2 regions of the Streptomyces sp. NPDC014801 genome follow, and region 1 is predicted to be linked to the other one. Evidence: riboswitches for the same ligand, from Rfam matches in the RefSeq annotation. Region 1 holds a riboswitch; the other holds the start of a gene.
The links. Region 1 has a riboswitch for cobalamin ahead of ACF1AL_RS03125 (prenyltransferase/squalene oxidase repeat-containing protein). Riboswitches for the same ligand answer to the same signal wherever they lie in the genome.
Positions count from the first base shown of each region.

Region 1 (4,178 bases):
CAGTTCGCGGGAGAGGTGGCGGACGTAGACGCCCTGTCCGCCGCAGAACGGGTTCCCTTTGTAGGTCAGGAGCGCGATGTCGAGCGGTCGCCCGCCGTCCGCGGCGCGGTCCGCACGGGACCCCGTCCGACTGGCCTCAGCGGTCACTCCGGGCCCCTCTCTGCCTGCACTGTCCCGCGAGATTACGCCGGGACGCTAATCTAGAACAAGTTTCAGACTTGATCGCTCAGGAGGCTCCGAATCTACCGGCAGGTAGCGACGCTGTAAGCAGTGGATCAGGTGATTCACGCCACGGGCGCGCGGCTGCCATGCTGTCCGAACGCACGCCCTCACCGACTGTCACGGACGGGACCCATGCCTGCGCACGCCCCTACCACGCGCCCCGCCACCTCACCGCTCACCGAGCGTCAGGAGGAGCGCCGCCGCCGCATCCTGCGGGCGAGCGCGCAGCTGGCCGGCCGGGGCGGCTTCGACGCGGTGCAGATGAGGGAGGTCGCGGAGGCCTCGCAGGTGGCGCTGGGCACGCTGTACCGCTACTTCCCGTCCAAGATCCATCTGCTGGTGGCCATCATGCAGGACCAGTTGGAGCACATGCACGGCACGCTCCGCAAGAGGCCGCCGGCGGGCGCGAGCGCGGCCGAGCGGGTGGCGGAGACGCTGATGCGCGCCTTCCGCGGCCTGCAGCGCGAGCCGCTCCTCGCCGACGCCATGGTCCGCGCGCTGACCTTCGCGGACCGCAGTGTCTCCCCCGAGGTGGACCAGGTCTCGCGGCAGACGACGGCGATCATCCTGGACGCGATGGGCCTTCAGGACCCGGGCCCGGCCCAGCTGTCCGCGGTCCGCGTCATCGAGCACACCTGGCACTCGGCGCTGATCACCTGGCTGTCGGGCCGCGCCTCCATCGCCCAGGTCAAGGTCGACATAGAGACGGTGTGCCGGCTCATCGACCTCACCGAGGCCGACGCCGCGGGGCCGGCCGCGCCCTGACCCGGCGACTACCGCCGCGCGTCGGGCCGGTAGTCGCGGGCGAGGAGCCCGAGCAGCACCTCGTCCACGAACTCGCCCATCACCCACGCCGAGGAGCGCAGCACGCCCTCGCGGACGAAGCCGTTGCGCTCGGCGGCGCGCAGCATCGCGGTGTTGTCCGCGAGCGTCTCGATCTGCAGCCGGTGCAGGCCGCGCACGACGAAGCCGTAGTGGCACAGCGCCGCGACGACGTCGCTGCCGTAGCCCTTGCCGCGGCAGGACGGCAGCAGGCCCAGCCCGATGTGGGCGCAGCGGTTGTGGGTGTCGATGCCCCACAGGTTCGCCATGCCGACCAGCGTGCCGCCCTGCAGCTCCACGACGGAGAACGGGACGCTCCCCTGCTGGGCGGGGTCCGGCTCCAGCCGCGGGTCCTTGGCACCGGGCATGACGGGACGCCACGGACCGGCCTCGGCCCGCGAGGCGTTGACCACGTCGTCGAAGAGCTCGGCCCGCAGTACGGGGATGTCGTCCTCGTGCCGGGCCCGGAGCCCGACCTTGCCGCCTTTGAGCATGCCCGCTTCCTATCGGCCCCGGGAGGGCGGCGGCAATCGAATAAAACGAAGAACGGTCCCTCCTGAGCCAGGGCGGCGGCGATCCGCGGGGGGCGTGCGCGGCCGGGCGAGCGTCACCCCGGGCGGCCGCCACCGGGCCGCCCTCGGCCGCCCCCGGGCCGCCACCGGGCCGCCCCTCGGACCCTTCCTACGGCCCGGTAAAGTAGCGGCGTCGTCATCACACCCGTACAGGGGGAAGCCGGTGCAATTCCGGCGCTGACCCGCAACCGTGAGCCGCCCATCGACGGCGAGCCGGATCGCCCTGCGCGGACGTGAACGGCTCACGCACCGTCGAGGTCTACGGAGCCGAGCCGCCCGGGGTCCTCCCGCGCTGCCCGGCTCCCGTCCAGGGAGAGGCAGCCGCCGATCATGAATGTCCGTCGCAGCGCCGCGGCCGTCGCCGCCGTCGCCGTGCTCGGCGCCGCCGCGCCCGCCGTCGCCGCGTCGCCCGCCCCGTCCCCGTCACCGGCCCTGCCGTCCGGGCTGTACGGCACCGCCGACCCGACGTACGACGGCGTGTGGCGCCAGTCGCTCGCCCTGCTCGCGCAGCACACCGCCGGGGTGAAGCCCGCCGGCAAGGCCGTGGACTGGCTCACCGGCCAGCAGTGCGCGAACGGCGCGTTCGCCCCGTTCCGCGCGGAGCCGGCCAAGCCGTGCGACGCCAAGACGATGGTCGACACCAACCAGACCGCCGCCGCCGTGCAGGCCCTCGCCGCGCTCGGCGGCCACGACGCCGTGACCGGCAAGGCGATCGCCTGGCTGAAGTCCGTGCAGAACAAGGACGGCGGCTGGGGCTACACCGCGGGCGGTGCCAGCGACGCCAACTCCACCTCCGTGGTCGTCGGCGCGCTCGCCGCGGCCGGGGAGAAGCCGGAGAGCGTCACCAAGGACGGCAAGTCGCCCTCCGACGCCCTGCTGAAGCTCGCTCTGCCGTGCGCCGAGGGTGGCGCCTTCGCCTTCCAGCCCGACAAGGCCGGCAAGCTCGCCGCCAACGCGGACGCGACCGCGGCGGGTGTCCTCGGCGTGCTGGGCAAGGGCCTGGTGACCACGGCGGGCCCGCGGGCCGAGGCGGTCTGCAAGGACGCCCGCACGCCGGCGCAGGCCGCCGCCAACGGCGCCGCCTACCTCGCGCAGGCGGTGGCCAAGGACGGCCACCTGACCTCCGCCATGCCGGGCGCCACCGCGCAGCCCGACTACGGCAACACCGCCGACGCCGTCGTCGCGCTCGCCGCGCAGGGCGGTGCGGCGAGCGCCGCCAAGCCGCTGGCGTGGCTGGAGAAGAACGGCGCGGCCTGGGCCAGGCAGAGCGGCCCCGCCGCCTACGCCCAGCTGATCCTCGCCGCGCACACGGCGGGCGCCGACCCGCGCCACTTCGGCGGCCAGGACCTGGTCGCCGGCCTGAACGCGACCGGCCCGGCCCCGCAGGCCGCCGGGCAGAAGGCCGACACGGCCGAGAAGAGCGAGAAGGACGACGACTCGCCCTTCGGCGTGTGGTGGTTCGTCGGCGTCTGCCTGGTCGCCGGCATCGGCGCGGGCTTCCTGATCAGCGGCCGCAAGGGGCGCGGCAAGTGATCCGCCGCGCCGCCGTGCTGTGCCTGGCCCTGCTGCTGCCCCTGGTGGCGGCGGGCCAGGCGCGGGCCGTCGGCTACCGGTACTGGTCGTTCTGGGAGCGCGACGGCGGCACGTGGACCTACGCCACGCAGGGCCCGTCGACGGCCCGCCCGGCCGACGGCGCGGTGCAGGGCTTCCGGTTCGCGGTGAGCGAGGACTCCTCCTCCGCGCAACGACCACGCGGTGCCGCCGACTTCGCGGCGATCTGCGCGCGGACGCCGGCCCAGGACGGCCACAAGCGCGTCGCGCTGGTCATCGACTTCGGTACGGCCGCCGACGCCCCGTCCGGCGAACGCCCGCCCGCCGCCCGCACGGCGTGCGCCCGCGTCCCCGAGGACGCCACGACGGCCGAGGCCCTGGCCGCCGTCGCGAGCCCCCTGCGCTACGACACCAACGCCCTGCTGTGCGCCATCGCCGGCTATCCCGGGCGCGGCTGCGGCGAACAGGTCTCCGCCAAGGCGACTCCCACGGCCGCCCCCGAGCCCGGGAAGTCCTCCGACGGCCCGTCGGTGGGCCTGATAGCGGCCGGCGCGGCGGTACTCACCCTGGCAGCAGCAGCCACCTGGCAATCCCGCCGCCGCCACCACCATGACTGACGACGCCCACACCCCTAACCCCCAGAGAGCAGCGGGCAATCGAGCCGACGCAGCAGCGGGCAATCGTGCCGCTGGGGCGATGGGGGTCCCCCCTGCACCGGAGCTTGTCGGAGGTGCTTGGGGGAGGGTGGGCGCTGCGGCACCCCGCAACGCCGGGCAGCAGAACCCCACGGCGCTCACCGGGACACGCGGCACAGCCGAACGCCGGGCACCGCACCCCACGGCGGTCACCGCACCCACCAGGACAGCTCACCCCACCCTCCACCCCGCCGCTTGGTGGCTGTGGGCCCTCGGCCTAGGCACCGCCGCCACCCGCACCACCAACCCCCTCCTGCTCGCCCTCCTCGTCGCCGTCTCCGCGTACGTCGTGACGACCTGCCGCACCGACGCCCCC
Region 1 covers NZ_JBIBXG010000001.1:709,159-713,336, reverse strand. The annotation lists gene ACF1AL_RS03140 (glycosyltransferase family 4 protein) at 1-147, opposite strand, end outside; gene ACF1AL_RS03135 (TetR family transcriptional regulator) at 355-987, shown strand; gene ACF1AL_RS03130 (GNAT family N-acetyltransferase) at 996-1,538, opposite strand; cobalamin riboswitch at 1,723-1,861, shown strand; gene ACF1AL_RS03125 (prenyltransferase/squalene oxidase repeat-containing protein) at 1,947-3,149, shown strand; gene ACF1AL_RS03120 (SCO2322 family protein) at 3,146-3,784, shown strand; gene ACF1AL_RS03115 (energy-coupling factor transporter transmembrane component T) at 3,864-4,178, shown strand, end outside.

Region 2 (4,178 bases), on a different contig from region 1:
ACACCCGCGCCACCTTGTCGAAGCACTCCCCGGCCGCGTCGTCGAGGGTGTCGCCGAGGTGGGTGATCGGATCACGGGCCAGATCGCGGACCAGCAGCAGGGAGGTGTGGCCGCCGGAGACGATCAGCACCATGCAGGGTTCGGGCAGCGGTCCGTGCTCCAGGGTGTCGGCGGCGACGTGTCCGGCCAGGTGGTGCACGCCGTACAGCGGGACGCCGAGGGCGTACGCGATGCCCTTGGCGCCGGCCAGCCCCACCTGGAGCGCGCCCGAGAGACCCGGTCCGGTGGTGACGGCGACGGCGCCGATGTCCGACAGGCGCACCCCCGCCTCGTCGAGGGCCTGCCGGATGACCGGGCGCAGGGCGTGCACGTGCGCCCGGGCGGCGATCTCGGGCACGACACCGCCGTAGCGGGCGTGCTCGTCCATGCTCGACGCCACCACGTGGGCCAGCAGCCGGCCGTCCTGTACGAGGCCCGCGCCGGTCTCGTCGCAGGACGACTCGATGCCCAGCACGATCGGAGAACCCATCGCCGACCCTTCCTGCATGTCATAGGTTGTTGCAAGTAGTGTGCAATAAGTCCTCGGCGGATGTGTACCCGGGCGAGGAGCTGCAGGCCAACGACCCGTAAAGTGCGTCTGCGTCGTCCACCGAACACCGAGGTACCGAGCAGTGACCGCCGCCCGCCCCACCCCGCCAACCGCCGTGAGCCGCCGCGCCTTCGCCTCCCTGCGGCTCGGCGCGGTGCCAGGGCTCCCGGACGAGGCGTACGAGCACGACGGGCAGCTCACCAAGCGGCATGTGCGGGCCGCCACGCTCGGCGCCCTCGCCCCCGCCCCCGGTGAGCTGCTGTGGGACATCGGCGGCGGCTCCGGTTCGATCGCCATCGAGTGGATGCGCACCCACCCCTCCTGCGTGGCGGTCACCGTCGAGCGCGACCCCGTCCGCGCCGAACGCATCACCCGTAACGCCGACCGTCTCGGCGTGCCGGGCCTGCAGGTCGTCACCGGCGCCGCGCCCGCCGCCCTGGCCGAACTCCCGCCGCCCAACGCGGTGTTCGTCGGCGGTGGACTCACCGCACCCGGACTGCTCCAGGCGTGCTGGGACGCCCTGCCGGCCGGTGGCCGGCTCGTCGCCAACACCGTGACGCTGGAGTCCGAGGCCCTGCTGGCCGACGCCTACCGTCGCCACGGTGGCGAGCTGGTGCGGCTCGCGGTGGCGCATGCCGTGCCCGTGGGCGGCTTCACCGGCTGGCGGCAGGCCATGCCGGTCACCCAGTGGGCCGTACAGAAGAGCGACAACCCCTCACCAGGAGCTGACAGATGACCGTGTACTTCATCGGCGCCGGCCCCGGCGCCGCCGACCTGATCACGGTGCGCGGCGCGCGGAGGCTCGCCTCCTGCCAGGTCTGCCTGTATGCGGGCAGCCTGGTGCCGCGCGAGCTGCTGGCTGAGTGCCCGCCGGGTGCACGCCTGGTGGACACCGCCCAGCTCACCCTGGACGAGATCACCGCCGAGCTGGTCCGCGCGCACGAGGAGGGGCACGACGTCGCCCGCCTGCACTCCGGGGACCCGTCGGTGTTCAGTGCGGTCGCCGAGCAGATGCGTCGCCTGGACGCGGCCGGTGTGCCCGATGAGGTCGTGCCGGGTGTGCCGGCCTTCGCCGCCGCGGCCGCCTCCCTCAAACGGGAGCTGACCGTGCCGACCGTCGGGCAGACGGTCATCCTGACCCGGGTGGCGAACCGGGCCACCGCGATGCCCGAGGGCGAGGACCTGGCCACGCTGGGCCGCAGCGGCGCGCTGATCGTGCTGCACCTGGCCGCCAAGTACGTCGACCGAGTGGTCGAGGAGCTGCTGCCGCACTACGGCGCCGACTGCCCTGCCGCCGTGGTCGCCTACGCCTCCCGCCCCGACGAGCTGATCATCCGCGGCACGCTCGACGAGATCGCCCACAAGGTGAAGGAGTCCGGTGTGCTGCGGACGGCTGTGATCATGGTGGGGCGGACACTGGGGGCGGAGCAGTTCCGCGACAGTCACCTGTACTCGCCCGAACGCGAGCGTCATCTGTGCTGAACGCCACGCCGGAGCCCGTTTGTTAGGCTCCCCTCGCCTCCCGTGGGGGAAGTCCGGTGAGAGTCCGGCGCTGACCCGCAACGGTGTGCACGGCACCGCAACCGGTGGCCGCCGTGTGAGCCCGATCGCCTGCGGAGGCGCATCGACCCGTTGACTGCTCGCCGTGGACTGCGAGAGGGGCCGCCGTACGGCAGGGTAGGGCTGTACGGGCTGCTTCTGCGCGACGTCCAGCAGGCGGCCCGTGTGAAGGACGGCCTCCCGTGCGTCGAAGAACGGCTCCCAGCCGCACAGCCGTGCTGCCGCTCAGCCTGGCTCTGGCAGTGCTGCTCCTGCTCTCCCTCGTCGGCGGGGTGGGGCTCGGTGCCGCCGGCGTCGGCTGGAGCGAGGTGCTGCGTTTCCTGTGGGCCGGACTCACCGGCCAGACGCTGCCCACAGGTGACGCGGCGTCATACACCATCGTCTGGGAGATCCGGCTGCCGCGGGTCCTGCTCGGCGCCGTGACCGGAGCGGGCCTCGCAACCGTCGGGGTGGCCGTGCAGGCCATGGTGCGCAACGCGCTGGCCGACCCCTTCGTCCTCGGCATCTCCTCAGGCGCGGCGGTGGGCGCCAACGCCGTCATCCTCCTCGGCGCCTTCGCCGGGCTCGGCGTATGGGCGCTGTCCGCCTCTGCATTCGCCTCCGCACTCGCGGCCATGGCGCTGGTGTACGCCGTGGCCCGCTCACCGCGGGGCCTGACGCCGCTGCGCCTCATCCTGACCGGCACGGCACTGGCGTACGGCTTCGAGGCCGTCACCACGGTCATGGTGTTCGGCGCGGCACGGGGTGAGGCGGCCCGGTCGGCGATGATGTGGCTGCTGGGCAGCCTGGGCGGCGCCACCTGGGCCCAACTGCCGCTCGCCGCCGTCACAGTGGCGGCAGGGTGGGGCTGGCTGCGGTGGCGGGCCGAGGCGCTCAACGCGCTCGCCATGGGCGACGAGACCGCGGCCGCGCTCGGCGTCGTGCCGGACCGGCTGCGCCGGGAGCTGTTCCTCGTCACCGCGGCCGTCACGGGCACGGTCGTCGCGGTCAGCGGGGCCATCGGGTTCGTCGGGCTGATGGTGCCGCACGTCGTGCGGATGCTGGTCGGCGCCGACCACCGCCGCGCGCTGGCCATCGCCCCGCTCGCCGGTGCCGTGCTGCTGGTGTGGGCGGACGTGCTGTCCCGGCTGCTGTTCGCCCCCGCCGAACTGCCGGTCGGAGTGATCACCGCGGTGGTCGGCGTTCCCGCGTTCCTGCTGCTGATGCGGCGGGGCGCTTATGCGTTCGGAGGACGCTGAGCATGCGACTCGACATCGACGACATGACGATCGAAGCGGCCGGAACGCGCCTGGTCGAGCATATCGACCTCACCGTGGGCAGCGGGGCATTCGCCGGACTCGTCGGCCCCAACGGCAGCGGCAAGTCGACCCTGCTGCGCTCCCTCTACCGGGCGCTGCGGCCGGCCGGGGGAGTGGTGCGGCTGGACGGGGACGATCTGCACGCCATGGACGCGCGGGCCGCGGCCCGGGTGCTGGCCGCCCTGCCCCAGGAGTCCTCGGCCGAGTTCGACTTCACCGTCGCCGAGGTGGTCGCCATGGGCCGGCTGCCGCACCAAGGCCGCACGGCCGCCTCCGACCGGGAAATCTGCACACGGGCGATGGAACGCACCGGCGTCGCCCACCTGGCCGGACGCAGCTTCCTCGCCTTGTCCGGCGGAGAGAAGCAACGGGTGCTCATCGCCCGGGCCCTGGCCCAGCAGCCGAGGGTTGTGGTCCTCGACGAACCCACCAACCATCTCGACATCGCCCACCAGCTGGAGGTGCTGTCCCTGGTCCGCGACAGCGGCCTGACCGTGCTGGCCGCTCTGCACGATCTCAACCTGGCGGCAGCCCACTGCGACGTCCTGTACGTCCTCGACGGCGGCCGGATCGTTGCCTCCGGGCCGCCCCAGGACGTCCTCGAACCCGCGCTGCTCGCGAAGGTGTTCGGTGTCCGGGCCCACACCGTCCGGCACCCCGAAACCGACGCCGTCCAGCTCTTGTTCGACCTGCTCCCGTCCACCACCTGAAGGACACCTATGCGCAAGCAG
Region 2 covers NZ_JBIBXG010000024.1:25,898-30,075, reverse strand. The annotation lists gene tsaD (tRNA (adenosine(37)-N6)-threonylcarbamoyltransferase complex transferase subunit TsaD) at 1-529, opposite strand, end outside; partial or broken gene cbiT (precorrin-6Y C5,15-methyltransferase (decarboxylating) subunit CbiT) at 726-1,325, shown strand; gene cobM (precorrin-4 C(11)-methyltransferase) at 1,322-2,071, shown strand; cobalamin riboswitch at 2,088-2,223, shown strand; gene ACF1AL_RS38360 (FecCD family ABC transporter permease) at 2,332-3,387, shown strand; gene ACF1AL_RS38355 (ABC transporter ATP-binding protein) at 3,390-4,157, shown strand; gene ACF1AL_RS38350 (ABC transporter substrate-binding protein) at 4,167-4,178, shown strand, end outside.
Region 2: linked by a shared signal. The riboswitch ahead of ACF1AL_RS38360 (FecCD family ABC transporter permease) and the one ahead of ACF1AL_RS03125 (prenyltransferase/squalene oxidase repeat-containing protein) in region 1 are both predicted to bind cobalamin.